Pararhizobium sp. A13: one gene and its partner. The protein of the gene in region 1 interacts with the protein of each later gene in a pairwise test. Links are inferred from orthologs where the notes say so. Each region holds a gene or a part of one and is shown in the gene's direction. Other genes may lie near its edges. The genes, in order: rplK and WI754_RS18280.

Evidence for each region.
Region 2: the proteins of rplK (region 1) and WI754_RS18280 interact in binary tests that used the Escherichia coli proteins (3 or more experiments, as listed by UniProt). The link is inferred for Pararhizobium sp. A13 from one-to-one orthologs.

The regions. Positions count from the first base shown.
Region 1 is NZ_CP149510.1:2,752,507-2,767,176, forward strand. What follows is about bases 11,029-13,933. They hold rplK (50S ribosomal protein L11), read left to right. Parts: upstream 11,029-12,217; coding sequence 12,218-12,649; downstream 12,650-13,933. Other genes in these bases: secE (preprotein translocase subunit SecE), read left to right, coding at 11,202-11,402; nusG (transcription termination/antitermination protein NusG), read left to right, coding at 11,419-11,949; rplA (50S ribosomal protein L1), read left to right, coding at 12,654-13,352; rplJ (50S ribosomal protein L10), read left to right, coding at 13,686-13,933. In the rest of the region: WI754_RS13520 (hypothetical protein), read right to left, coding at 790-1,329; WI754_RS13525 (NAD kinase), read right to left, coding at 1,477-2,250; WI754_RS13535 (YoaK family protein), read right to left, coding at 2,670-3,398; WI754_RS13540 (LysR family transcriptional regulator), read right to left, coding at 3,493-4,437; WI754_RS13545 (FMN-dependent NADH-azoreductase), read left to right, coding at 4,583-5,209; WI754_RS13550 (alkylphosphonate utilization protein), read left to right, coding at 5,410-5,622; WI754_RS13555 (hypothetical protein), read left to right, coding at 5,768-5,977; 23S rRNA (guanosine(2251)-2'-O)-methyltransferase RlmB, read right to left, coding at 5,984-6,865; tuf (elongation factor Tu), read left to right, coding at 7,527-8,702; WI754_RS13580 (hypothetical protein), read right to left, coding at 8,885-9,685; WI754_RS13585 (NAD(P)-dependent oxidoreductase), read left to right, coding at 9,866-10,759; more of rplJ, read left to right, coding at 13,934-14,207; rplL (50S ribosomal protein L7/L12), read left to right, coding at 14,266-14,643. UniProt on the Escherichia coli protein: Forms part of the ribosomal stalk which helps the ribosome interact with GTP-bound translation factors.
Region 2 is NZ_CP149510.1:3,711,551-3,726,129, forward strand. The notes cover bases 4,690-7,503. They hold WI754_RS18280 (50S ribosomal protein L11 methyltransferase), read left to right. Parts: upstream 4,690-5,564; coding sequence 5,565-6,443; downstream 6,444-7,503. Other genes in these bases: WI754_RS18275 (NAD(P)/FAD-dependent oxidoreductase), read left to right, coding at 4,690-5,477; WI754_RS18285 (hypothetical protein), read left to right, coding at 6,832-7,365. In the rest of the region: pncA (bifunctional nicotinamidase/pyrazinamidase), read right to left, coding at 1-579; WI754_RS18255 (chemotaxis protein CheW), read right to left, coding at 762-1,226; WI754_RS18260 (methyl-accepting chemotaxis protein), read right to left, coding at 1,229-3,202; WI754_RS18265 (hypothetical protein), read left to right, coding at 3,503-3,625; WI754_RS18270 (SCO family protein), read left to right, coding at 3,728-4,327; more of WI754_RS18275, read left to right, coding at 4,347-4,689; WI754_RS18290 (aminopeptidase P family protein), read left to right, coding at 7,506-9,341; WI754_RS18295 (AzlD family protein), read right to left, coding at 9,375-9,689; WI754_RS18300 (AzlC family ABC transporter permease), read right to left, coding at 9,692-10,408; panB (3-methyl-2-oxobutanoate hydroxymethyltransferase), read right to left, coding at 10,583-11,404; panC (pantoate--beta-alanine ligase), read right to left, coding at 11,407-12,282; WI754_RS18315 (fumarylacetoacetate hydrolase family protein), read right to left, coding at 12,454-13,209; WI754_RS18325 (EAL domain-containing protein), read left to right, coding at 13,877-14,579. UniProt on the Escherichia coli protein: Methylates ribosomal protein L11.

The DNA.
Region 1 (14,670 bases):
AGCCAGGACTGGGCAAACATGCTTCTGCGCATGTATACCCGCTGGGCCGAACGGCAGGGCTTCAAGGTCGAGCTGATGGAAATCCATGATGGCGAAGAAGCCGGCATCAAATCGGCGACCTTGCTCGTCAAGGGCCACAATGCCTATGGCTGGCTGAAGACCGAATCGGGCGTGCATCGCCTGGTGCGCATCTCGCCCTATGACAGCAATGCCCGCCGTCATACCTCGTTCTCGTCCATCTGGGTCTACCCGGTGGTCGACGATTCGATCCAGATCGACATCAATGAGAGCGATTGCCGCATCGACACCTATCGCTCGTCCGGCGCCGGCGGCCAGCACGTCAACACGACCGATTCGGCCGTGCGCATCACGCACATGCCCTCCGGCATTGTCGTGCAATGCCAGCAGGAACGCTCGCAGCACAAGAACAAGGCCAAGGCCTGGGACATGCTGCGCGCCCGCCTCTACGAATCGGAACTGAAGAAGCGCGAAGACGCGGCCAACGCCGAAGCCGCATCGAAGACCGATATCGGCTGGGGCCACCAGATCCGCTCCTACGTGCTGCAGCCCTACCAGCTGGTCAAAGACCTGCGCACGGGGGTAGCGAGCACCGCGCCGGACGACGTGCTCGACGGTGATCTCAACGAGTTCATGGAAGCGGCCCTGGCCCATAGGGTCAATGGCGGCGCCGATGCCGTGGTCGACGATCTCGCTTGAGGCAAACACGTGGTGACAAACAAAAAAGCCGGGCGCCTCGATCGTCCGGCTTTTTGCTTCTGTGCATGCCGATCAGTTAGTTTCGCGCTCGACCTTGATGTCACCGATGTCGTCGATCAGCACGGTCCAGGTTTCCGGTTCCGTTGCCGCAGGATCGGTCTTCAGATAGACGGTGGCAAACAATCCCGGCTGCCGGGCAACGCCATCCGATGTTTCCGGCCGGATGTCGGTCACATACACCTTCATAGCGGAAAACTCTTCGAGTTCCGCGGACGAAACCACCTTCGGCCCCGCGGCGCCAAGTGCGATCTGCTGCAGGAAGACGTGGGTATTTCCCTCGGGCTGACGGACGGCGACAATCTTGTAATATCCGCGCTGCGCCGCCGTGGGCGACGAACTCGCTGCCGGTGCGTTTTCCGTCTTGGCGGCGTTCGGATCAAGCACGCTCAGCGGATCACCGCTCTCTTCCCAATATCCGGTGCTTGTCACGAAAATGATATTGTCGGGCATGAGAACGGTGTCGTCGGCATGGGCGAAAGACCCGACGGCGAGGAGCAAGACCAGACAGCAGGCGGAAAGCGGGGCTGTCCTAAAATTTCGAAGCTGGAGCATCGTCTTCGCCTTTGGTGCGCTTACGTGACAGCAGGATGCTCGGGTGCCAGCATCCCTTGCGGGCCTGGAGGCACACTGAAGTGTTGCACACCTTCAACTGGAATCGATTCCAATTCAAGAGATTGCTGGATGTGCGAGGCGACGGTGCTAGTTCGAGAATTGCTCGGCGAGAATGCGGTCCGACCAGGAGTAATCCGGATCCGAAAGAATATGGGCCGTGATGTTCTCCGATTCGGCGATGCGGACCTTGACGACAGATTTGACTTCGACGTGATCGGCCACTGCGTTGACCGGGCGTTTATCCGGCTCGAGAATGGCGATATCGACCGTGACCTTGTTGGGCAGGAGTGCACCGCGCCAGCGCCGCGGCCGGAAGGGGCTGACGGGGGTGAGTGCCAGCAGCGGCGCTTCGAGCGGCAGGATGGGGCCGTGGGCGGAGAGGTTGTAGGCGGTGGAGCCTGCCGGCGTGGACAGCAGTACGCCATCGCAGATCAGCTCCTCTAGCCTGACACGGCCATCGACGACGACGCGCAGTTTGGCGGCCTGATAGGACTGGCGAAAGAGATAGACCTCGTTGATGGCAAGCGCCCGGAAGCGCTTGCCATCGGTATCGACGGTCTGCATTTCCAGCGGCCGGAAAGTGTTTTCGACGGCCTCGGCGAGGCGCTCGTGCAGATTTTCGGTACTGTAACGGTTCATCAGAAAGCCGATCGAGCCGCGATTCATGCCGTAGACGAGCTTGCCGGAATTCATCGTCTCGTGCAGCGTGTGCAGCATGAAACCATCGCCGCCAAGGGCCACGATCACATCCGCTTCGTCCGGATCATGCTGGCCGTAAAGAGCGATCAATTCCTCTTGAGCCTTTTGCGCCTCGACTGTAGCGGAGGCCGCGAAGGCGATGGTTTTGAACGTGCGAGCCATGAAATGCCTGTATGTTTATGAAAAGGGCGGCCGCGGACTGTAAGCTCCGAAGAAATCCTGCGCGTCCGTTCTTCAACTGACGGCAGTGTCACCGCCGCCGATACCATCGGTATCATGCATAAAAGATCAAGGTGTGAAAGGAAAAGAATGTGCAGCGGAGTGGAGCGATGTCGAACCCGCGCAATGGGTTAGTAGGAGGCATCGCGCAAAAAAATGAAATGGTGCCCCCACCAGGACTCGAACCCGGGACCCCCTGATTACAAATCAGGTGCTCTACCAACTGAGCTATAAGGGCAGCATGTGCGGCAGGGAGTTAGCATATTCTGATCGTGTGTAAAGGGAAAATGCAGTCGCCCGTCTGCTTTTCCAGCTTCGACGGTCGCAGCGGCGCTTTGGTTCTGCAGAGCCTAAGGGTGTGATCATAGACCGGATCTCGGCCGAATGTGTACTGGCGGCGGCAGCGAGCGATGGGCGTGACGTTTCTGGAGCCGCGGCGGAATGAAGAAGACGACAATCGCAATGAGCGCCGACAAAGCGCAGGCGAGCCAGAGCACGCTGGCGCCCAACGCCCGTTCGAGAAAGGCGCCGCAGATACCGCCGGTCGCCATGCCGAGCCAGGGGACAATTTGCATGATCCAGTCGCGCCGGGGCGCACCGACGATCCAGCTGCCGAGCCCTCGGCCGAATCGCGAAAGGCCGCCAGTCACATAGGTCAGTCCGATGGGCAATCCCTCGATGTGTTCGACGGCGGCATTGACCAGTCCCATGGCAAGCACAATCGCGTAGAACTGAAGCGTTGCAAAATCCGGGCCTGTCACGATGGCAGCAACGCCCAGGATGACGGTAACCCCGGTCAGGACGCGGAAGGTGCGCCGTGTCGCATTATGGGCGATGATGATGCCGAGCGCGTTGCCGGCGACAAACATCAGGAGGGCGCCCAGCAGGATCACCGCATATCCCGTTTGCCCATCGGCGAGCGCGACGGCGGCGCGGGTCGTGTTGCCGCTCATGAAGGAAACGAAACTGCCAGCGATAAGCAGCCCTGCGGCGTCGGTCATGCCGGCGAGAAACGAGATTGCAGCGACAAGAACAGTACCGATAGCGGTTCTGCGCCTGCGGATGATGCGCCGCCTCCGTTCTATCGTCATGTTTCCTGCTCCCCGCCGCCGCCGATTCGCTGATGGAGTCAGATTGCTCGCTCCAGAACCGTTCGAACAAGGGGGCGCCGAGCCGCCGCTTATATTATTCCGCGGCGTCAAGCATCGCCGGGGCCGGATCGATTTCCTTGCAACGAGACATGGCGCCGGGCAGGTTTTCGGCGAGGAAATCGATGAGCGCCCGGACGCCGGGCAGGATGCCGTGGCGCGAGGTGAAGACCAGGTGCACGATGGCGTCGTTGGAAGACCATTCGGGCAGCACCGGCAACAGTACGCCGGTGCGGAAGGCGCGTGCACACAGATGATCCGGCAGGAGCGCGATGCCCACGCCTTCGATCGCCGCGCGTTCGAGAATGCCGAAATCGCTGCAGCCGATGATCGGCTGGTGAACAATATCGCGCTTCGTGCCATCGGTGTGATTGAGCTGCCAGGTGTCGGAACTGTGCTGTTCGTTCATGGAAAGCGTCGGCATCGTGCCGAGCGTGTCGATCGTCACGTTGCCGATCCGATCCATCAGCGCCGGGCTCGCTGTCAGGAACTGGCGGGCTTGACCAAGCTTGCGCACGATCAGATGGTTGTCGGTATCGAGTTGGTCGCGGGCCCGAAGGGCGATATCGATGCGCTCCTCGACCAGGTCGATCCGGCGATTGGTCGTCGTGACGAGCAGCCGCACGCCGGGATAAAGCCGGTGGAAGGCGGGCAGAATATGGGCGACCATCGGCGTGAACCCGATCGGGCAGGCGAGGCGGACGATGCCGGTCGGCTCGCTCCTGGCCGCCGCGACCACCGCTTCCGCGGCTTCGACGCCGGAGAGGATTATCTCGCAGCGCTCGTAGAAGGCCTGACCGATCTCCGTCACGCGCAGCTTGCGCGTCGAGCGTTCGAGAAGGCGAACGTCGAGCTGCTGCTCCAGCCGTGCCACATGCTTGCTGAGCTTGGATTTCGGAATGTTGAGAACACGAGCGGCGGCGGAAAAGCCCTTGTGCTTCACCACGGCAGCAAACAGCGCGAGGTCGTTCAGGTCCTGCATGTCACACCTTCCATTTCGTCCAACGTCGAGACTGGATTGTCTCTATCAGGAAACAGTCTGTCAACGAAGGGCGGACTTCTCGGCTCATTGTTTTGAATTCATATGTGACGCACCCAAACGCCACTCAAGACACGAAGGTGCCACCATGAACATTCTCCATATCGACTCCGGTATCCTGGGAGATCATTCCGTATCCCGTCGCCTGACAGCGTCGATCGTCGCTCGCATCAAGGCAGAGCGCCCGGGTGACACCGTTACCTACCGCGATCTCGCCGCTGCTCCGCTGGCGCATCTGAACGGTTCGCACCTGATGGCGGCCTCGGCCAATCCGGAAGGCCTCGACGCCTCGCTTGTTTCCGAGCTTGACGCCGGCCGCGCCTCGCTCAACGAATTCCTTGCTGCCGACGTCGTCGTCATCGGCGCACCGATGTACAATTTCGCCATTCCGAGCCAACTGAAGACCTGGATCGACCGCATCCTTGTTGCCGGAACCACCTTCCGCTACACCGAAGCCGGTGTCGAAGGTCTGGCAAAGGGCAAGAAGGTGATCGTCGCCTCGACCCGCGGCGGCCATTATTCGGGTGCTTCGCCGATCAGCGCCATGGACCATCAGGAAACCTACCTGAGCACAGTGTTCGGCTTCATCGGCATCACCGATGTCGAGTTTGTTCGCGCCGAGGGGCTCGCCATCAGCCCGGATTCGAAGGAAGCAGCGATCACCGAGGCTGAAAAGGCGATCGCCGACCGCGGTCATTTCGATATCGCCGCCTGATCATCTGCGGGATCGCATAACTTTGAAAGCCGGGCACGACGCATGTCCGGCTTTCTTATATCTTGCGCTAGACCCTTCATGGGCTCACGGATGGACGCGCTTTACCCGCCGCCTTTCGAGGCTGACTGGACAGGCACCGGCGGAGGCGGTAGAGCCCGATCACAGGCTTTGGCCAACGGTATCATGATTGGAATCGAAAAGTGGACGTCAGGGACAGCAACGGCACGATCCTCGTTGAGGGCGACAACGTCACTCTGATCAAGGATCTGAAGGTCAAGGGCACATCGGAGACCCTGAAGCGCGGCACGATGATCAAGGGCATCCACCTGACTGATGATCCGGACGAGGTCGAGTGCCGCCACGCCAAGATCAAGGGCCTGGTGCTGCGCACCGAATTTCTGAAAAAGGCCTGAGCACCGGCACCGGAGGGTCTTGCCGGCATGCTCTCTTACCCTGCTTGGAGGCAGGGCATTTTTGTATTAATCTACGCTTATGAAAAGCGTTCAGACATTTTTGGTGGCGACGCTTGTTTCGGCCTTCGCCGGAACGCTTCCAGGCATGTCGCTTGCATCGCCGCCGGACGCGCGTTGTACCTGCAGAAATCGCGACGGTTCGAAACTCGAACTCGGCCAGACCGTCTGCATCCGGATCGGTGACGTGGCCTATCTGGCGCGCTGCGAAATGGAACTCAACGTCACCACATGGCGCAAGCTCCGGGATGGCTGTCCCGAAGCGCGATTGTCGGTCGGCACTAACCTCACCCAATAGTGCTGGTCAGGCCTTTGCCAGGTAACTGCGCGCAGCATACATGGCGATCGCCGCCGCGTTCGAGACATTGAGCGACTTGATGGCGCCGGGCATATCGAGCCGGGCGAGCGCGTTGACGGTCTGGCGGGTCTTCTGCCGCAGCCCCTTGCCCTCGGCGCCGAGAACAAGCGCGATTTTCTCACCGGATAGCGTCTGCTCGAGCGGCGCGGGGCCTTCCGAATCAAGACCGACGGAAACGAAACCGAGCTTGTGCAGTTCTTCCAGCGCATCGGCCAGATTGGTAATCTGGATATAGGGGATCATTTCCAGCGCGCCGGAGGCGGACTTGGCCATGACTCCCGATTCCGTCGGGCTATGGCGCATGGTGGTGATCAGCGCACCGGCATTGAAGGCGACGGCGGAGCGCATGATGGCGCCGACATTGTGCGGGTCGGTGACCTGGTCGAGGACGAGGATCAGCGGGCTGTCCTTCAGCGCCGAAAGGCGGCGAACGGGCAGGGGCTCGGTTTCCAGCATCGCGCCCTGATGGATGGCATCGGGCCCGAGAATCTTGTCGAGATCCTGCGGTGTGACGATCTCCACCGGAAAGCCGAGCGATTCGACCGGACCGGTTTCCAGCCGGACAAGCGCGTTCTGCGTCACCGACAGCTTGGTGATCTTGCGTTCAGGATTATCGAGCGCGGCGCGAACGGTGTGGATGCCGTAGAGCAGCACCTGGTCGGGTGCCAGCTGCGGTGCCTTCCAGTCGGCATTTGATGCTTTCTTGCGGCGATCCTGGACGGGCGTCGGAATTTCGCCGCGCTCGCGCCGGGCGTCGCGATGGGCGCGGCGGAGAGTGGCGTAATGGGTGTCTTTGGCGCTCTTGTCGCCGGGAATATCTTTGCTCATGCCTGCCTTATACTGGTGATAGCGGGCACGGGGAACCGTTTTTCGCGAAATCGATGGCTCGCAATCTTTATGGCGAATTTCGCAACTTTTTCTGACCGATCGTGTTGACAGGATGAAACGGGGCGGTCATATACCCGGCGCAGATCGAAGGGGCGTCTTGCTCCGGCAGAGTGCTTCGATCTGAAATGCTTGGTCGCTTGATCCCGACAGAATAATGGAGGGATGCCCGAGTGGTTAAAGGGGACGGACTGTAAATCCGTTGGCTCAGCCTACGTTGGTTCAAATCCAACTCCCTCCACCATTCTGTCAGACGGATCTTGACCCGCGGGTATAGCTCAATGGTAGAGCAGCAGCCTTCCAAGCTGAATACGCGGGTTCGATTCCCGCTACCCGCTCCAGCAAAATAACCAAACAATCCCGTCGTCTAAAGTTTTTCTTTAGCAATCGCGCACAAGTCGTTGATTTGCGCTGACTTCCGCCTTTGGCGTCGGCGGCGTTGGAATCGCGCTCGGCAATCCCCACATAGACATCAGCAAGAGGCCAAGGTCTTGGAAGGGCGCAAAATAATTAAGTCTTGCGCAATTCTTCCGAAACCCTTAAACGCCTCCCCAAACCGGCGCCGCCGGACGATCCATTCTCATTGATCACAGGAAACGTACCCATGGCAAAGAGCAAATTTGAGCGCAACAAGCCGCACGTTAACATTGGCACGATCGGCCACGTTGACCATGGCAAGACGTCGCTGACGGCAGCGATCACGAAGTATTTCGGCGAATACAAGGCGTATGACCAGATCGACGCCGCTCCGGAAGAAAAGGCGCGCGGCATCACCATCTCGACGGCGCACGTCGAATATGAGACGCCGGCCCGTCACTATGCGCACGTCGACTGCCCCGGCCACGCCGACTACGTCAAGAACATGATCACCGGTGCGGCCCAGATGGACGGCGCGATCCTGGTTTGCTCGGCTGCCGACGGCCCGATGCCGCAGACCCGCGAGCACATCCTGCTTGCCCGTCAGGTCGGCGTTCCGGCGATCGTCGTGTTCCTCAACAAGGTCGACCAGGTCGACGACGCCGAACTGCTCGAACTCGTTGAGCTGGAAGTGCGCGAACTGCTGTCGTCCTACGACTTCCCGGGCGACGACATCCCGATCATCAAGGGTTCGGCTCTGGCTGCGCTGGAAGATTCGGACAAGAAGATCGGCGAAGACGCGATCCGCGAGCTGATGGCAGCGGTTGACGCCTACATCCCGACGCCTGAGCGTCCGATCGACCAGCCGTTCCTGATGCCGATCGAAGACGTGTTCTCGATCTCGGGCCGTGGCACGGTCGTCACCGGTCGCGTCGAGCGCGGCATCGTCAAGGTTGGCGAGGAAATCGAAATCGTCGGCATCCGTCCGACGACGAAGACGACCTGCACCGGCGTTGAAATGTTCCGCAAGCTGCTCGACCAGGGCCAGGCCGGCGACAACATCGGCGCGCTGCTGCGCGGCGTCACCCGTGACGGCGTCGAGCGTGGCCAGATCCTGTGCAAGCCGGGTTCGGTCAAGCCGCACAAGAAGTTCATGGCTGAAGCCTACATCCTGACGAAGGAAGAAGGCGGCCGTCATACGCCGTTCTTCACCAACTACCGTCCGCAGTTCTACTTCCGCACGACGGACGTGACGGGCATCGTGTCGCTGCCGGAAGGCACGGAAATGGTCATGCCGGGCGACAACGTCACCGTTGCCGTCGAGCTGATCGTGCCGATCGCGATGGAAGAAAAGCTGCGCTTCGCCATCCGCGAAGGCGGCCGCACCGTCGGCGCCGGCATCGTCGCATCGATCGTCGAGTAATCGCTTAAGATTGCCGGAATTCTGGAAGGCCCCGCTGGAAACAGTGGGGCCTTTTTGCGTTATCTTCTTGCCTGCATGAAACTGCAAGGCGTCGCGTGATGTTTGCAACGTGCTTTCGTGTATTCAGCGGCACGGGACTTTGGCGCCCTGCAACCTCGCACTTTCCTCGCAGTATTGCGGGGTCAGTGGCCGAATCTTTTGAAGCGCTTGAAGAAGCCGCGGATGCGGCGCTCGAGCTTCGTCTTCGACCAGAGCTTGGCGACTTGCCGTTCAATCCCGGTGAAGCGGTTGGCAAGCACATTGTTGGCAACGAGCGCGATCGTCGCTTCGCTGAATTCGGGAAACCGGCTGTGGATGCGGGCGAGGCAACCGGCCGGTTCGCTGAGTTTTTCCTCAAAACGCCGGATGCGACCCTTCTTGACGAAAAGCTGCAGCATGATCTGCTCGAACGTCCAGTCATGTTCGGTGTACATGCTGAACTGCAGGCCGGCAACGCCCGTGAAGCCGCAAAGGCAGACATTGGCATGCGGCATCTTCTCGGCAAGCCAGACGGCAATGGCAAAGCCCGTGGTCGGCATCCGTTCCACCGGGTAGAGCGGGCCGAACGTGTAGTCGAAATCGAGCGTATGCGGCACCAGGTCGCTTTTGCGCGGCGACGTCACTCCAGCCCCTCCATCCGCAACCCCACGATCGGCGATCACGCCAATTTCAGCCTTCAGGCTACGCGTAAAAAGACTGTAGGCCGTGTCGAAATGCTTCTGCGACTTCAGGAAGCGCGTACCGCCGGCGACGAGACGATGACAGAGTACGGCGTCCTTGTCGAAAGGGCGGGAGAGGACTTTGGCGCAACCCGTGAAGAAGACGTAAAGTGTTTTCTCCGGCAACGTGCTCGTGATTACGTCGATATCGACGCTTTCGCTGTTGGCGATCAACGCCACCATTTCATAGCCTGAGAGAAGTGCTTCGAAATCTTCGGCTTGCATCGACATGTTTTCGTGGCCGTCCGGACTGTTATACCTTGTGCAATACGACATAGATGACGCCGCGCCTTCCGTCATCCCTTGCCGCGCAGAAATAACATTGCGGCTGCGGAACGGACAGGGCATATCGGTTTTGACGAGGAAAGCCGCCTGTTTGGGTGGCCAGCAAGCGGAGGATGTCCCATGAACAAGCGGATTCTGTTCACCGGCGGTGCGGGCAAGGCGGGGCGGCATGCCGTGCCATATCTGGTCGAGGCCGGCTATGAGGTTCACAATGTCGATCTCGTGCCGCTCGATAGCCCCGGTGTCACCAACCTCATCGCCGACATCACTGACAGCGGTCAGATGTTCAACGTCATGTCGATGCACCGGGACTTTCCGGATCTTGAACACGGGCAGGGGCCGCAGCCGTTTGACGCCGTTGTTCATTTCGCCGCCGTACCGCGCATCCTGATCAAGCCGGACAACGAGACCTTCCGCATCAACACGATGGGCACCTACAATGTCATCGAGGCGGCGGTGAAGTTCGGCATCCGCAAGATCATCGTCGCGTCAAGCGAAACCACCTATGGCGTCTGCTTTGCCGAAGGCCACCGCGACTTCCATCAGTTTCCGCTGGAAGAGGACTACGACGTCAATCCGATGGACAGCTACGGCCTGTCGAAGGTGGTCAACGAGAAGACGGCGCGCGCCTTTGCCGAGCGTTCCGGCTTCGATATCTATGCGCTGCGCATCGGCAATGTGATCGAGCCGCATGAATATGAGCGATTCCCGGCCTATTTCGCCAATCCGGAGATCCGCAAGCGCATCGCCTGGAGCTATATCGACGCGCGCGATCTCGGCCAGATCGTCAAGCTCTGCATCGAGAAGGACGGTCTTGGCTTCGAGGTCTTCAACGCGGCGAACGACACGGTCTCGGCCGATACGCCGTCGCGCGAGCTTGCAGCCCGCTATTTCCCCAACGTACCGTTCACGCGGGAGATCGGCGAATTCGAGGGGCTCTTGTCGAACCGGAAGATTCGCGAGGTGCTCGGGTTCAAGGAAGAGCATGACTGGCGGAAATATGTCAGCAGGTGAGCGAGGCTCATTTGCTCGGTAAAAAAGAAAGCCGGATATCACCGAATTCTTTCTCTTTTTCCGGTAAAGACGCTTGTCATCGCCGGGCAAACTGAATAATAAGCCGCAGACTTACCGCGGCACACAGCCTTTAAGGCATCGGCGCTGCGGTCTAGGGGTATAGCTCAGTTGGTAGAGCGGCGGTCTCCAAAACCGCAGGTCGCAGGTTCGAGCCCTGCTGCCCCTGCCATTCGGACCAGCGCAACATATGCAGCGGCGGCATGGCAGCACATACAGATGGCAGCACATACAGGAAAAGGGCTTGCCTTTTTCCGGCTAATTTCGCAAAAAGACCGTTGACCTCTTGTGATTTATAGAATCGGTCTTTATGTAGGGTTCAAACAGACACGCGGCGCGTGGGGCTGATCGTCAGCTTTACGGGCCGTTAAGGCGTGAGCATTCAATGGCATCCAAAACAAATCCATTTACGTTTCTGCAGCAAGTGCGCTCCGAGACGTCGAAAGTGACATGGCCTTCCCGGCGCGAGACGACGATCTCGACGCTGATGGTGTTCGTCATGGTCTTCTTTGCGGCACTCTTCTTTTTTGCTGCGGACCAACTGATGGGCTGGCTGATCGGCCTCGTCCTGAATGCTGGTATCTGAACGGGTGGGGATGAATATGGCAGCGCGTTGGTACATCGTTCACGCCTACTCGAATTTCGAGAAGAAGGTTGCGGAATCGATCGAGGAGAAGGCCAAGCAGAAGGGTCTCAGCCATCTGTTTGAAAAGATTCTCGTCCCGACCGAAAAGGTCGTTGAGGTTCGTCGTGGCCGCAAGGTCGATGCCGAGCGCAAGTTTTTTCCCGGCTACGTGCTCGTGCGTGCCAATCTGACGGATGAGGCCTATCACCTCATCAAGAATACGCCGAAGGTGACCGGCTTCCTCGGATCCGACAACAAGCCGGTTCCGATTCCGGATTTCGAGGCCGAGCGCATTCTCGGTCAGGTTCAGGACGGTGTCGATCGTCCGAAGCCTTCGATCTCGTTCGAGATCGGTGAGCAGGTTCGCGTCTCCGACGGTCCGTTTGCCTCGTTCAACGGCATCGTGCAGGACGTGGACGAAGAGCGTTCGCGCCTCAAGGTCGAGGTTTCGATCTTTGGCCGTGCGACGCCGGTAGACCTTGAATACGCTCAGGTCGAGAAAGTCTGATTTCTGATTGCCGCAGCGCTGGGATAACCGGCTGCGCGGCATTCTTTTGTTTTCCGGATATTCGTATCCGGTAAAGGCGGGGTGACCCGCAATCCGCGTGGAAGGAAACCGGTCTTAGCCGGACCGGCGCTCCGCACCACGCAACCGCAGCCGCCACTCCCTTTGACGAGGGATGGCATGAAGGGCCGGGAAACCGGTCGGAACGTTTCCTGGTCCAGTTCGTCATCTGACGGGCGGTGAGGCAGGAAAAACCAAAAGGCAGAGAGAAATGGCTAAGAAAGTTGCAGGCCAGCTCAAGCTTCAGGTCAAGGCAGGATCGGCAAACCCGTCCCCGCCGATCGGCCCGGCGCTTGGTCAGCGTGGCATTAACATCATGGAATTCTGCAAGTCGTTCAACGCGGCTACGCAGGAAATGGAAAAGGGCATGCCGATCCCGGTCGTCATCACCTACTACCAGGACAAGTCCTTCACCTTCGTCATGAAGCAGCCGCCGGTCAGCTACTTCCTGAAGAAGGAAGCAAAGATCCAGTCCGGCTCGAAGACGCCGGGCAAGGGTGCGACCGCAGGCAAGCTCACCAAGGCTCAGATCAAGTCGATCGCCGAAGCCAAGATGAAGGACCTGAACGCAGCCGATATCGAAGGCGCAATGACCATGATCGAGGGCTCGGCCCGCGCCATGGGTCTGGAAGTGGTGGGCTAAGATCATGGCAAAGCTTGCAAAGCGCGTACAGAAGACCCGCGAAGGCATCGACCCGACAAAGCTCGTGGCCCTGCCGGAAGCAATTTCCCTGGTGAAGGCCCGTGCCATCGCCAAGTTCGACGAAACCATCGAAGTTGCGATGAACCTCGGTGTCGATCCGCGTCACGCCGACCAGATGGTCCGTGGCGTCGTCAACCTGCCGAACGGCACCGGCCGTGACGTTCGCGTCGCCGTTTTCGCCCGTGGCGCCAAGGCTGATGAAGCCAAGGCTGCTGGCGCTGATGTCGTTGGCGCAGAAGACCTTGTCGAAATCGTTCAGGGCGGCAAGATCGACTTCGATCGCTGCATCGCGACCCCGGACATGATGCCGCTCGTTGGCCGTCTCGGTAAGGTACTCGGCCCGCGCGGCATGATGCCGAACCCGAAGGTCGGAACGGTTACGATGGACGTCGCCGGTGCTGTCAAGGCATCGAAGGGCGGCGCAGTCGAGTTCCGCGTCGAAAAGGCCGGTATCGTTCATGCCGGTATCGGCAAGGCTTCCTTCACCGCTTCCGCCATTGAAGAAAACATCCGTGCGTTTGCGGATGCGGTCATCAAGGCAAAGCCGGCAGGTGCCAAGGGCAACTACGTCAAGCGCGTGGCGATTTCCTCGACCATGGGCCCGGGCGTCAAGGTTGATCCTTCGTCGGTCACCGCCGCTTAGTGATTTATCCGGACTTCGGTCCGGTCACAGATTTCCGGCCCTTCGGGGCCGGGAATTCCGGGATCAAACCCGGAACTCCTGTCCGAGATTGCAGGTGGTTATCCCTTAATCACTTCAGCCTGCATGAGACGGGTGAGTCCCGAATTTCATTTGACGCGCTTTAAGCGTGGGAATTCGGTTCGAACCTCGGCTTGCCTTGTGCCGGACCCGCTTAAAACGGGAACGCGCAGGGGACAGGATCCTCGAGCGTCGCTTGGGATCAACTCTGATCCCATGTGGCAAAGGCAAACCGACTGGGCTGTGTTTTGCGGTCCAGTCAACTGGAGATAGGCAGTGGAAAGAGCGGAAAAACGCGAATTCGTCACGGAGCTGAACGAGTCCTTCAAGGGCGCCGGTTCGGTTGTCGTGGCCCACTATGCTGGTGTCACAGTCGCACAGATGAACGACTTCCGTTCGAAGATGCGCGCTGCTGGCGGCACCGTCAAAGTCGCGAAGAACCGCCTGGCCAAGATCGCCCTTCAGGGTACGGAAGCCGAAGGGATGTCCAATCTCTTCAAGGGTCAGACGCTGGTTGCATTCAGCGCCGACCCGATCACGGCTCCAAAGGTTGTCATGGATTTCGCCAAGACCAACGACAAGATCGTTGTTCTGGGCGGCGCCATGGGAGCAACGACGCTCAATGCGGATGCAGTCAAGTCGCTTGCGACCCTGCCTTCGCTGGATGAACTGCGTGCAAAGCTGCTGGGCATGATCCAGACCCCGGCTACCCGCATCGCAGGCGTTGTTGCAGCACCGGCAAGCCAGCTTGCCCGCGTGTTCGCGGCCTACGCCAAGAAGGACGAAGAAGCCGCATAAGGCGGTTTTTCGTTGTTTATATCTAACCAAGTTCGAACCGAACAAAAGGAACTAAAAAATGGCTGATCTCGCAAAGATCGTAGACGACCTGTCCTCGCTGACCGTTCTGGAAGCTGCAGAACTGTCGAAGCTTCTTGAAGAAAAGTGGGGCGTTTCCGCTGCTGCTCCGGTAGCAGTTGCTGCTGCTGGCGGCGCCGGTGCTGCTGCTGTTGTTGAAGAAGAAAAGACTGAATTCGACGTCATCCTCGCTGATGCCGGCGCAAACAAGATCAACGTCATCAAGGAAGTTCGCGCTATCACGGGCCTCGGCCTGAAGGAAGCCAAGGACCTCGTTGAAGCCGCTCCGAAGGCTGTCAAGGAAGCTGTTTCCAAGGCTGAAGCAGCTGATCTCAAGAAGAAGCTCGAAGACGCTGGCGCCAAGGTCGACGTCAAGTAATCGTGCCTATTTCTAAGGAGAGGTGGT
Region 2 (14,579 bases), 950 kb from region 1 along the record:
CGCCATTTCGGCAATTGCGGCCTGCACGCCGGCGGGGTCGATACCGCGGCTTGCATCGGCAATAAACCGGACATCAACACCGGGCATCATCACCATCGCGTCAAGCGCCGAGGCCTTGACGCAATAATCGGTCGCAAGGCCGCAAATATCGAGGGTGCCGACGCGTGCCCGGGTCAGGTAGCCCGAAAGTCCTGTCAGCGCGGAGTGATCATTGTCGCGAAAGGCGGAGTAACTGTCGACCTCACGGTTCTCCCCCTTGCGCTGCACGTGGTCGATGCCTGCGAAGTTCAGACCGGGATGGAACTGGGCATCTCGGGTGCCCTGGACGCAATGATCCGGCCATAACATCTGCGGCTTGCCGTTCAGCGTGCCCTTCTCGAAAGGCTTCTTTCCGGGATGCTGGGAGGCGAAGCTGCCATGATCGGCCGGATGCCAGTCCTGCGAGGCGACGACCAGATCATACCTGCCCTCGGCGATCAGCCGGTTGGCGACCGGCACCACATCTTCACCATGCGGTACCGCAAGGTTTCCACCGGAGCAGAAGCCATTCTGGATATCGACGAGCAGAAGGCATCTCACGGCAGTCTCCTATCATTGCTGCGACACGTTCGGGCGGAGAAACGGCGCCCGGTTTTCGCATCGCACAATAAACGCAGCGGCGGGAAAAACCAGCCAGCATCTGCCATCGGTCAATCTATCACGAACGCACAAAAACACCGCCCGGTTTCCCGCACGGTGCTTGCCGTTCTTGCAAATGACGCTTAGGCGGCCTGCGCCAGTTCGTCGGCAATGACCGTGTCGAGGTTGAGGAAGCAGACCATGGTCTTTTCCAGTGCCACGATGCCGCGGCAGAAGGCGCGCTGTGCCTCTGGAATGATCTCCGGCGCCGGCTGCAGGTCTTCGCTCTTGATGGTCATCATGTCGGAGACCTGCTCGACCAAAAGGCCGACCAGCTTGCCGGCGATGTCGGTGACGATGATCGCCGAGCGCTCGGACGGTTCGGTCATCTTCATGCCGAGGCGGCAAGCCATGTCGATGACCGGAATGACGGCGCCGCGCAGGTTGATCAAGCCGAGAACGTAAGGCGGCGTGTGCGGCATCGGCGTCACCGGCGCCCAGCCACGGATTTCGCGGATCGCCATGATATCGATGCAAAATTCCTGATCGCCTAGGTGAAACGAAACGATTTCGAGATAGGCACCGGACTGCTTGATTGCGTTTGACATGATCAGAACTCTTCCCAGTTTTCGGCGGAACCCGATGCCTTCGGCACGGACGACGCGGGGCTGCTAAAGGCGCCCGCCAGCTTGCCCATCAGGGCCTTGGCAGGAGACGGCGCGGGACGCGTGGTGGCCGATGTGGCGACGCGGACCGGTTGACGGATTTGCGGGGCGGACGCGCCGCCGAGCTGGAACTGGCCGATCATTGCAGTCAAGCCTTCGGCATCCTGTGCCAGCGTATGGCTGGCGGCATTGGTTTCCTCGACCATGGCGGCATTCTGCTGGGTCATCTGATCCAGCTGGCCGATGGCCGTATTGATTTCCTGAAGACCGGTCGACTGCTCGCGGGCAGCCATCACGATCGACGTCATGTGCTCGTTGATACGCACCACATCCGTGCCGATGCGCCCGAGCGCCTTGCCGGTTTCCTGCACCAGGCGAACGCCGGTTCCGACCTCGGTGCTGGAGCGCCCGACCAGAACCTTGATATCCTTGGCAGCGCCCGCTGCCCGCTGGGCAAGTTCGCGAACCTCCTGAGCGACGACGGCAAAGCCCTTGCCGGCTTCACCAGCACGGGCAGCCTCGACGCCGGCATTCAACGCAAGCAGGTTGGTCTGGAAGGCGATCTCGTCGATCACGTTGATGATCTTGCCGATTTCGGACGATGCGTTTTCGATCCGGGCCATGGCTTCGACCGCTTCGCGAACGATACGGCCGGATTCTTCCGCATTGGTGCGCGTCTCGCCGACCATCTGGCTGGCTTCCTCGGCGCGCTGCGTGGCGGTGCGCACGGTAACGGTGATCTGGTCGAGCGCTGCCGAGGTTTCTTCGAGGGAGGCAGCCTGCTGCTCGGTCCGCTTCGCAAGATCGTCGGCGGCGCCGCGCATCTGCTGGCTGTTGGACTGGATCGAACTGCTGTTTTCGCGGACGCTGGCAAGCACGCTCTGCAGCTTTTCCACCGTGTGATTGAAGTCCTGGCGCAGCGTTTCGAGATCAGCGCGGAACGGCTGGTCGATCGTTGCCGTCAGATTGCCTTCGGAGAGGCGATTCAGACCCAGTCCAAGCGCCGTGACTGCCGTCTGCACCTGCCGGGCCTCTTCAGCGCGGGCTGCCTCGCTGGCCGCGCGCTCAGCTTCATTTTCGCTGCGGCTTGTCGCTGCCGACCGTTCAAGATCGCGTTTTTCAACGGCGGCCGCCCGGAACATCTCGACGGAACGGGCCATTTCGCCGATCTCGTCGCTGCGGCTGACCGCGTCGACTGCGGTTTCGTAGTCGCCTTTCAGGATGCGCTGCATGCTGTCGCGCACGGCAAAAACGCCGCGGCGGAGGACGTTGCCATGGAAATACAGCATACCCAGAAGCGACGCCATGGCGAAGAGCCCAACGACAATCTGGAACAGGAGGGATTCGTGCGAGCGCTCGGTTGCATCGGCGACGCGCGCAGCAAGCGCCAGGCCAGCCTCTTCATACAATTTTCCAAGCGTTACGGCCATGCGCTCGCCGGCGCCATCAATCGTATCGTCGATAGCGCCGTATGCATCCGCGGGAGCGCCCTCTTCCACCATTTTCTTCAGGTCCACCTGAATAGCCTTGGTTATCTCGGCGAGGTCGGCATCAAACGTTGCCATGATCTCCGGCTTACCCAGAGATGCGGCCAATTCCATTGCCGCCGGCTTCCCGGCATTCAGTGCCGATATGAAATCGGCGACCGCCGTCACCCGTTCCGGCGCGACCTGACGCTCCTCGCGATCGACAATCGTATCCATCGCCACCAGGGTCAGCTCGACGCTGGCAAGCCGCATGGCCCCGGCGTTCTCGATGGCATCCTGCGCGACGATGGCTTTGTCGAGCGCCTGTTCGACATGCGAATTCTGGTACCAGCCAACAGCCAGCATCGAACCGACGCCAATGAATGCGGCGAAACCCAGGGTGCCGAGCCGCTGGCTGACGGAAAGTTTACGGTCGAGTTTTGCAGACGTCATACAGCGTTATCCAGTCTCGTAAGTGCGGCAGCGAGCGTCGCGCGCAGAAAGGGAGCGATGATGCGGGAACCGGACTCGGACAAACCGGCGACGTCATGTCGGGCAAGGGATTTCGCACCCCTTCACGCGCTTAGAATATGGCAAACACAAATTAAACTTTTGCTAAAATGAGCGACGAATTCTAGCGAGCTGAACATGCGGGCCGCGTTAGAAACGCTCCGCCCACGCCTTTCAATAATGAACGCGACCGGGTATCATGACGGCATGCAAGACGATGTGAAAAAGCACCCGCAAACCTTGATGATCACGGTCCTCGCCGGCGGCGGTCTCATTCTATTCCTTGCCGCTTTTCTCGGATGGATCGTCCAGGGACCGGAGATCTTCCTGACCATGGCCGAAAACGGCCTTTCCTGGTGCTTCTGATCCTGCCTGCCGCATATTGACGCTGGCCGCCCGAACGTTTGCAACCTGCGGTCCGAAGGTCTATCTGGTCATCGGGATTGGTTAAATGGACCGGACGTCATCATGAAAGCACTTCGCATTGTTCTTTGGGTCGTCGTTGCGGTAGCAGCGGCCGTACTCGGCTACGGGACCTACACGCTGACCAAGTCGAAGGATCAGCTCGCGGCCGGCCCCTTCGGCGTGCCGTTCCAGCTCGTCTCCCAGACGGGCCAGCCGATCTCGGAAAAGGCCTTCACCGGCAGGCCGACGGCCCTGTTCTTCGGCTTCACGCACTGCCCGGAAGTCTGCCCGACGACGCTGTTCGAGTTGGACGGCTGGCTGGAAAAGGTCGATCCGGACGGCACCAAACTGCAGGCCTATTTCATCAGCGTCGATCCGGAACGCGACACGCCTGAAGTCCTTGGCCAATATGTGTCGAACGTTTCCAAGCGCATCACCGGCATTTCCGGTCCGCCGGACAAGGTGATGGAGATGATCAAGGGTTTCCGGGTGTACGCCAAGAAAATCCCGCTGGACGAGAAGAAGCCGGACGGCGATTATACGATGGACCACACCGCCTCCGTTTTCCTTCTCGATTCCGAAGGCAAATTCACCGGCACGATCGCTTACGGCGAAAATCCGGACACTGCGGTCAAGAAGCTGGAAAATCTGCTGAAGACATAATGATCGCCGCGAGGAGCTGATGGGGGAACGCACCGGAAGTTCAATTCTGATTGCCGGTGCGGGGCCCACCGGACTTGCTCTGGCGCTCGAACTCACCCGGCGCGGCTTCCGTCCGCGTCTGGTCTCAAGGGCCGCGGGACCGGCAGCAATCAACGAAAGCCGGGCGCTCGGGATCAACGCCAGAACCCTGACGCTTCTGGAAGCCTGCGGCGCCACCGCCCTGATCCTGGCTGAGGCCCGGCGCCTGACCAAATTCAAGATATCTTCCGCAGGCAAGTTGCTGCTGACGATCGACACCGAAAAATTCCGCGGCCCCTATTGCCCGATCTACGCGTTGCGGCAGGGCGAAACGGAACGGTTGCTGCTCCAGCGGCTGTCCGCTTTCGGCATAAGGCCCGAGTGGTCAACGCACGTTCAGACCGTGTCCGGCGATGTCCGGAACCCGATCGTCACGCTTCTGCACGCGGACGGACGGGCAGAGACGGTGCTGCCCGACGTGCTGATCGGTGCGGATGGAGCCCATTCCTCTGTGCGCAAGGCCTGCGGCTTCGCTTTTCCGGGCGATGCGATCGAAAGCCAATTCTTCCTCGCCGATTACCGCTATGCCCAGCAGGTCGATACCAGCTTCGTCCAAATGAATTTTCTCAATCCGGGCGTGCTCGGACGCCTGCCGGTGTGCGAAGACACGCTGCGTTACGTATCGACGATCGAGGATTTCGAAACTCGCATCGATCATCCGGCCACGGTGCTGGAACGGACGTGGAAATCGGACTTCACCATCAGCTTCCGCCACGTCGAAACGATGAGCCGCGGCAATGTCTTTCTTGCCGGCGACGCGGCGCACGTGCACTCGCCGGCCGGTGCGCGGGGCATGAACCTCGGTATCGAGGACGCCTGCTGGCTCGCCTGGCTGATTTCCGAAGGGCGGGAACAGGACTATTCCAACCTGAGAATGCCCGTCGTCAAAACCGTGCTCAAGGATACGCGGCGCAACACCACCTTCATCACCCTGAAGAATCCGCTCCTGACAGACCTGCGCGCCCTGTTGATGCCGCTGTTAAACCACATGCCCGGCTTCACGGCGGCGGCGCTGCGCAAGGTTTCCGGCCAGGACACGCCGCCGCCACCGTGGATACCCGACGCCAGATAGGGGCTGCGCTTTACCTTTGATCGGCGCGCATGCTAGAGCCGCGCAAGCCGCCGCCCGGCAATCACCCGCCGACCAAGGACAAACACATTGAGCGACCTTCGCCTGTTCATCACCACGACCGAAAAGCAATCCGAAGTCATCATGGACCTGATGACCGATGCGTTCGAGGATGACGGCTATGCCATCGCCACCATGGAGATGGACGAAAAGAAGGACATCTGGGAGGCCTCGCTCTACATTGACTTCCACGAGGAAGACGAGATGCGGGCGCGCCTGAGCGACGCCATTGCACCGCATTTCCCTGATGTGAAAATCGAGCGGGAAGTCATTCCCGATGTCGACTGGATCGCCAAGTCGCTGGAAGGCCTGTCGCCGGTGCGCGCCGGCCGCTTCCTCGTCCACGGCTCGCATGACCGCGACAAGGTTCGTGTCAACGACATCGCCATCGAGATCGATGCCGGCCAGGCTTTCGGCACCGGCCACCACGGCACGACGGCAGGCTGCCTCGAAGTCATCGAAACCGTCATGCGCGCCCGCAAGGTCCGCAACGCGCTCGATCTCGGCACCGGCAGCGGCGTCCTGGCGATCGCGGCGCGAAAGCTGAAGCCGGTGCCAGTTCTCGCAACCGACATCGATCCGATCGCAACGCGTGTTGCGGCCGAGAATGTCCGCCGCAACGGCATCGCCAGCGGCATCACTACCGTAACCGCCGCCGGCTTTCACTCGCCGGCCTTTGCCGGGCACGGTCCGTTCGACCTGATCATTGCCAACATCCTTGCCCGCCCGCTGATCAAGATGGCGCCGCAGCTTGCCAGTCATCTGGCGCCCGGCGGCTCGGTCATTCTGTCCGGCATTCTGGCGTCGCAACGCTGGAAGGTGCTGTCCGCCTATAACGGCCAGCACCTGCGCCATGTCCGAACCATCTGGCGCAACGGCTGGGTGACGATCCATCTCGACCGTCTCTGACGGAGATCAATACTTCGGGACTGGAAAACGAAAAACCCGCCTGTCCGTCATGGACAAGCGGGTTTTCGAAACAAAGGCGATGCCGAAGCACCGCCCGCTGACCGGCAAGCCGGCCATGTCCGCGAGCTTGAGGAGGAGGAGCGCTCAAGCGGACTCTTCATGATCCAAAATTGGCCACCCGGAGGGAGGAGGAGAAGGATGACCAACCATTCTCGGATCATGCAGCTCTTGCCTTTCGGCATTCGCGTGAACAACAGATTTGCGTCCGTGTTCGTTGAGCGGGTTTATAGACTATTTTTGAAATGGGGCTAGGTGCATTGCAGCATGGGAGCCATGCGCGCGGCGCATAAGTATGATAATTATGGCGGCGCGGCGATGCGAGGATTGAATGCTGGCGACGATCATACCCCTCCTTTGCCTCGGGCTGATTATCTGGATCCTCGGCACGGTCCTTTCATCGATACGCGGCAGGAAAAAGGAGAGCGGGACAGTCTGGCCGCCCTACCCTGTCATTGATGCCACGGAAGAAGAGATGCAGCGCCGGCATCTCGAATGCCGGGACCGTCTCAGTCGCGCAGCCTACGGCGAGGCAGCCGCGCGGTCGCTCTGGCAAAAACTTATGACATGCGAATCGGGCTCGGGTCTGATCCACGAATTCCACCGCGATTATTGCGGACATGGCCTGATCCGCACCGGCAACGCCGTCACGCTGCGCAAGATCTACGACGGGGGCTACAGCACCGGCGATCCGATGGCAGAGTGGCAGACAGAAGCCGATTTCGTCGCCTTCTTCTCCCGCCAGTCGGATTTCAGTTGCAGCGGCTTCGACCCACAGGAGCCGGTATTCCTCACCGACGACCGCTGGTCGCAGAACAATCAACGCTTGACGTTGGGTGTTATCCGGAAATTCGTCAAAGACTGAGCTGGCTGGGCTCCGCCCGTTACACCATCTAGAAACACGGGCTTTCGCTGCTCCGCCTGTTTCCGCTAGAGTGCCCCCACCTTTCAGGAATCGGTGCTTCGCCAACCGGTTCCCTCTTCGGACCCTCGCAGGAAAATCAGATGTTCCAGTCCTTTGAAGTCACCTCCACTCCGCAATTCGGCAAGGAACGCGTCAATGCGCTGCGTTCCGCCTTCGCCAGCCTGAACATCGACGGCTTCCTCGTTCCCCGCGCCGACGAATTCCAGGGCGAATATGTCCCGAAATCGGCCGAACGTCTTGCGTGGTTGACCGGCTTCACCGGGTCCGCCGGCATTGCCCTCATCACGCAGAGTCAGGCGATTGTCTTTGTGGATGGCCGTTACGTCACCCAGCTCAAGGAGCAGGTGGACGGCACGGTTTTCGAAGGCGGCGATCTGGTCGGCGAACCGCCGCATCTCTGGCTTGAGCAGCATGGCAAGAAAGGCTTCCGCCTTGGCATCGACCCGTGGCTGCATACCGGCGCCGAGGTGCGCAAGCTCCAGAAGGCGCTGGAAGGACTGGGCGGCACAGTTGTCTTCCTCGACCACAATCCGCTCGACCGGCAATGGGCTGACCGGCCCTCCGCCCCCCTCGGCCGCGTCAAGATCCAGCCGCTGGATCATGCCGGCGTGCTCGCCAAGGAGAAGCTTGTGACGATGGCGCAGAACGTAGCCAAGGCAGATGCCAGTGCTGTGGTTCTGACCGACCCCTCATCGATCGCTTGGACCTTCAACATCCGTGGCAGCGACGTGCCGCACACGCCGCATCCGCTGGCCCGCGCCATTGTTCACGCCGATGGCAAGGCCGAACTGTTCCTCGACAAGCGCAAGACAGGCATCGAGGAGGAAGCCTATCTGACCCAGCTTTCAAGCCTTGAGGCGCCCTCCTCCTTCGAGGACCGGATCGCAGCACTCGCCGCGACCGGCGCAAAGATCATGATCGATCCGGACCACGCGCCGTTTGCGCTCGCCGAACGCATCCGCGTCAGCGGCGGCACGGTTGTCGAGGCGATCGATCCCGCCCGCCTGCCCCGCGCCCGCAAGAACGCGGCCGAAATCGAAGGCTCTGCCCGCGCGCATCTGCAGGACGGCGCTGCCATGGTCGAGTTCCTCGCCTGGCTCGATGGGACGCAGCCTGGGACGGTCACCGAGATCGGCGCTGTCGAGAAGCTCGAAGCCATCCGAATCGCCGTCGGCGAGCGTATGCAGAACCCGCTCAAGGACGTTTCCTTCGACACGATTTCCGGCGCCGGTGAACATGCGGCGATCATGCATTATCGCGTCACGACCGAGAGCGATCTGGCGATTGCCGACGGGACGATGTTCCTGATCGATTCGGGCGGCCAATATATCAACGGCACCACGGATATCACCCGCACCGTTGCGATCGGCACCGTTCCGGACGAGCAGCGACGCTTCTTCACGCTGGTTCTCAAGGGCATGATCGCCATCAGCCTCGCCCGCTTCCCGAAAGGCTCGCGCGGCGTCGATCTCGATCCGCTGGCTCGCATCGCGCTCTGGAAAGCCGGCGCCGACTTTGCCCATGGCACCGGCCACGGTGTCGGCTCCTATCTTTCCGTCCATGAAGGTCCGCAGCGCATCTCCCGCGCTTCGACGCAGGAACTGCTGCCCGGCATGATCCTGTCGAACGAGCCCGGCTATTATCGCCCCGGTTCCTTCGGCATCCGTATCGAGAATCTCGTGCATGTGCTGGAGGCAAGTCCAATCGAGGGCGGCGACCTGCCGATGCTCGGCTTCGAAACGCTCACCTTCTGCCCGATCGACCGCCGCCTGGTCGTCGCGGGCCTGCTGACCGAAGAAGAACTGGACTGGCTCAACGCCTATCACGCCGAGACGCGGGAAAAACTGTCGCCGCTGATCTCGGACGAAAAGGTGCTGGAGTGGCTGAAGGCGACGACAGCGCCGCTGGCCCGGTGAGAGATATGGCCCGCTCCCTCCGGAGCGGGAAAGTCACGACATAACCCAATGCCGGATCGTCATGACCACCAGCCAGCCGGCGAAGAGCATCCAGAGCGACGAGAAACGCAGGCCGACGGCGCAGCCGACGAGCATCGACGCTGCCACGTCCCAGCCGCCATGAACGAACGCCGGCGCAACCAGCGTCGAGAGCACGGCGGCGGGCACCGAATTCAGTGCCGCTTCCATGCGCGGCGGAATGCGCTTCATCTGCGTGATCATCACGTAGCCGCCGATGCGGGTGAGGAACGTCGCAAAGGCGGCCGCGAGGATGGTGTAGATCAGCTGCATGTGCTCTGCGCTATCCATGATCAGACCTCGTGTTCCAATGTCACCGGCCCTTCATGCAGCTTCGGCAATGGCAGGCAGGCGGCAAGCAGGATGCCGGCGATGGCGCCGATGCTGACGTGCCAGGGCGAGCCGACGAAATGCACCGCAGCGATGGATGCCACCGAACTGGCGGCAACGACCGGCAGCCAGTTGTCACGCTTGCGGAAGCCTAGAACCAGACCCATGAAATAGATCGGCAACAGCACGTCGAGACCGATGGCGCTGGGATCGCCGATCATCTGCCCGAAGATGGCGCCGAGCAGCGTCGTCACCTGCCAGGGCAGATAGATGATCATGGCGAAGCCGAGATACCAGGCGAAGGTCACCGGCTCGCCGCGCTCGGCCCGCTTCTCGGTTTCGGCATATTGCGGATCGACCAGCAGGAAGAAGGTGAAGAACTTCTGCAGGCCGGAAAAGTGCCGGATATGCCGGGCGATCGACGCCGAATAGAGGATGTGACGGAAATTGACCGCGAAGACCGACAGCACGATCAACCAAGGCTGAACCTTGTGGCCGAACAACTCGATGCCGACCATCTGGCTGGCGCCGGCATAGATCGTTGCGCTCATGAAAACCGCGTCGAAGACGGAAAAGCCGTTGTCGACCGCCAAGGCACCGAACAATGCGCCGAAGGGCGATGCCGAGACCGTGACCGGGAAGCCGCCGCGAACACCCTGCCAGAAATCATCTTTTGTCATGAGGAAACTTTCCGGAGCAGGCCGCGGCCAAGACTAAACCGCGCCTTCCCAGGAAGCGCGAGACCCGCGCACAGATAGGCCGCGACCGGCCGAGGAACAATTCAATAAGATTGATGCAGCGATCCAAATTTCTGATCGAAGCGGACCGGAGTAGTGCCCGGCCCGCTGCACCGCTCAGCGCTTGACCTGAAACGTGTGCTCGATGCCGGGAAACGTCCGCGCCTTGACCTCGTTGGCGTAGGCTTCGAACGCCGCGGAAATCTGCGGGGCCAGTTCGGCGAAATGCTTGACGAAACGCGGCTTGAAATCGCTGAAGATGCCCAGCATGTCATCCGACACGAGAATCTGGCCATCGCAGGCCGGCGACGCGCCGATGCCGATGGTCGGCGCCCGGAGCGATGCGGAAATTTCGCGCGCCAAAGGCTCGATCGTGCCCTCGACGACGATGGCAAAGGCGCCGGCGTCGTCGATGGCCTTGGCGTCGCGCCGGATCTTTGCCGCTTCCTTGTCGTTGCGGCCAACCGACCGGTAGCCGCCCATGGTATTGACGAGCTGCGGCATCAGGCCGACATGACCGAGCACGGGAATGCCGCGCTGGGTGAGGAAATCGACAGTCTCGGCCATCTCCGCACCGCCCTCGAGCTTCACCGCGCTGCAACCGGTCTCCTTCAGCACGCGAGCGGCGGTGGCGAACGCCTGCTCCTTCGATTCCTGATAGGAGCCAAACGGCAGATCGACGACGACGCAGGCTTTTTCCGAGCCGCGCATGACGGCCTGGCCGTGCGCGATCATCATGTCGAGCGTGACAGCGACGGTCGAATCGAGGCCGTAGAGCACCATGCCGAGGGAATCGCCGACCAGCATGAAATCGACATGCGGATCAAGCAGACGGGCGATCGGCGTGGTATAGGCCGTCAGGCTGACGATCGGCCGCTCGCCCTTCAGCGCCTCGATGTTGCCGGGGCTCAGGCGACGCTTCAATGCCTGTACACTCATGCTTACGCCACCTTTGCAAATTTTGCGGTTTTCGGCGTGAAAACCCTGTTATCGAGCAGTTTCGTGCTCCCGAAACGGACAAAAAGCAACAGAAGAACCGGCTTTTCGCCGATTTCCGTCACGGTATGCAGTGTTTCCGGATCGCGAAAGGCAACCACTTCCGGCCTTGCCAGAGGCTCCGAAGCGATGAAATCCGTGACTGCCTTTTCGAGTGCGGCGACATCCGTCAGCCCCCCTGCAATCAGCCTTTCGGCCTCGTCGAGCGCCTTGGGCACGATCGCGGCGGCAGCACGTTCCGCTGGCGTCAGGTAGACGTTGCGCGACGAGCAGGCGAGCCCATCGGCTTCGCGCACGGTGGTAACGCCAATGACCTCGACCGGCTGTGCCAGATCCTCGACCATGCGGCGAATGATCTGCAGCTGCTGAAAATCCTTCTCGCCGAAATAGGCACGGTCCGGCTGGACGATGTTGAAGAGCTTGGTAACGACCGTGGCGACACCGGCGAAATGGCCGGGCCGGACAGAGCCTTCGAGTTCGCTGCCGAGTGTGGGCACATCGACCACCGTTTCCATCGGTTGCGGATACATGTCGGAGACGCCGGGCGCGAAGAGGAAATCGGCGCCACCTTTAATGAGCATCGCCTGATCGCGGGCGAGATCACGCGGATATTTCGCGAGGTCCTCGTTAACCCCAAACTGCAGCGGGTTGACGAAGAGGCTGACGACGACGATGTCGTTCGCCGCCCTCGCGCGGCTGACCAGTTCCATATGGCCGACATGCAGATAGCCCATGGTCGGCACCAGCCCGATGGTCTTTCCGGCCCGGCGATGGTCCGCCAGGCGCGCGCGCAGGTCTGCAATGCTGGTGATCGTTTCCATCCCGGGATCCTCCAATCCGTCAAGGCTGCCGCCTTAGGCGTGGCGGCCGGCTCCTGCCGGACTTCACGAGGTTCCCCGCAAAATCCGGCGCGATTTCCCTAACGTGTGCAGTGCAAAAAGACAATTCAAGAATTGCCTGCCGGGAAATCGGTTCCCGGCGTGCCGGGACAATCATTTGCCGCGCATTTCCACCGTCTGCTCGATTGCACCGAAGATGGAATGTCCCGTCCGATCATTCATCTCGATGCGAAGGGTATCACCGACGGAAAGGGCGCAGGATGCCTTGCAGAGACCTGTGCCGACGATGCTGCCGGCCACCAATGCGCGAGTCGCTGCGGTTTTGGCGACGATGTCCGCCGCCTCCTTCCTGCCGACCTCACCGCCATCGAGGGCCTTGCCGTTGCGACGGACGAGCAGTGCCAGGTCGCCGGTATTCCAGCCCTCACCCAGCTCGTCAGGCGTGACGGCGACAGGAGAAAACGCCGCCGCCGCCGGCGCATTGCCAACCGAAACATCGCTGGCGAGCAGGATGAGAAGAACAGCGTCTTTTGCATCGGCGCTGGCTGCCTGCGCCTCGACATCATCGGTGATGACAGCGACCTGCGCGGTTACAGTGATATCGGATGCACCATCCGCAAGTGAAATAGAATCCCGTGGTCCGGAAAAACCGCCGGAGCCGCCGGCCCAGAAGAAGGCGCGCGGCAACGGCGAAGCCGCATCATTCTCGTGAAACCGCATGGTCGGCTGCGAGCCGGTTTCTATACCGATGGCGACCTGCGCAAGGCGCGGGGCGACATGGGCCCAGTCGTCCAACGCCGCCTGCAGCGTGCGGGCGATGTGGCCGACTTCCGAGCAGCGCGTGAGATCCCGCGATACCACGACGAGTTTTCCGTCACGGGTCGAATCCTTCAAGGTAGCAAGCTTCATGGATGGGTGTTCCTCGGTTCCGTTCAAAAACGGCGGCTCTGCGGTCGCCTGCACCCATAGGACACTATTTGTCGGCGGGTGTCGCGTCGAATTTGCGCCATCGGTTGAGAAGGAAAATCCAGACGGCAATGCGCTCTCATCGCACATTGCCGTCTGGACATCGCAGTCAGCCGGACTTGACGAGGTTGAGCGCGGGCAGCGGGCCGCCGGGAAACTGGACGAGCTTGCCGCCGATGGCGAGCGCGCCGAGATCGATGCCGAAGAAACCAAGGTTTTCGATCAGGGCGGCGACATCGGCCTTCGCCGCAGCGTCATCACCCGAATAGAACAGCACGCGACGGCCACCCTCTTCCGTCGAGTCACCGGACACCAGATGCGGCTATCACCATCGTCTCGGTTCCGGATGCTCTCGCCCATCTCGAAGGCGGCCGCCTCGAACGGTTCGCCGGCAGCCTCGGTTGAAGCCGTCATTATCCGGCTCCCTCTTCCAATGGCGCACAATAATACACGCGGTGCGTGTCATCCTTAAATCAAGCGCAATTTCTTCAGCAGTTGATAACCGCTTTTCACTAGTCTGAGGCGCAAATTGGTCACGGCTCGGTTGATATCGGGCTGCTGCCAGTTGCAGCCTTTGCCGTTGAACCGAACGCTGGGATTTGGAATGGGCATGCACGAAGAGCCCGACGAGGATCGGATCGATGATATCGAGCGCGGCCGTTTGGAGGCGCTTTCTGGCCTCTGGATCGCCGGAACCGCGCCGGAGCGGCGGTTCGACGCGGTCGCGCAACTTGCCGCCGATCTCTTTGAAGCCCCGATGGCGTTCATCACGCTGATCGAGAAGGATCTCCAGCGCTTCAAGGCCATCGTCGGCGCCGGTCATCCCGATATCGCTCGCTCCGTCTCCTTCTGCACCCACACGATTGAGAGCGATGACACGTTTGTCATCCCCGACGCGCATGCCGACCCTCGTTTTACAGAGAACCCGCAGGTAATTGGAGCACCCTTCGTCCGTTTCTATGCCGGCGCGCCCCTTGTCACCAGGGACGGCTTTCGTATCGGCGCGCTATGCATCGCCGATACCGCACCGCGCCGCCGGTTCGACGCGCAGCAACAACAGGTGCTAAAACACCTTGCAAGCCTGGTGATGGAGCAGATGCACCTGCGCCAGGAAGAGATCGTTCGCTCGACGGTCCTCAATTTTTCCAACGCGACCGAACTGGCCTTCTTTTCGATCAACGCCGGCGGCCGCATCGAATTCGTCAATAGGGCGGCGCTACGCCTGTTCGGTTATGAACGGGGGGAAATGCTCGGCCAACCCATCGACATCATCATTCCCGATCGCCTTCGCGGCGCCCACAATGCCGGGTTGG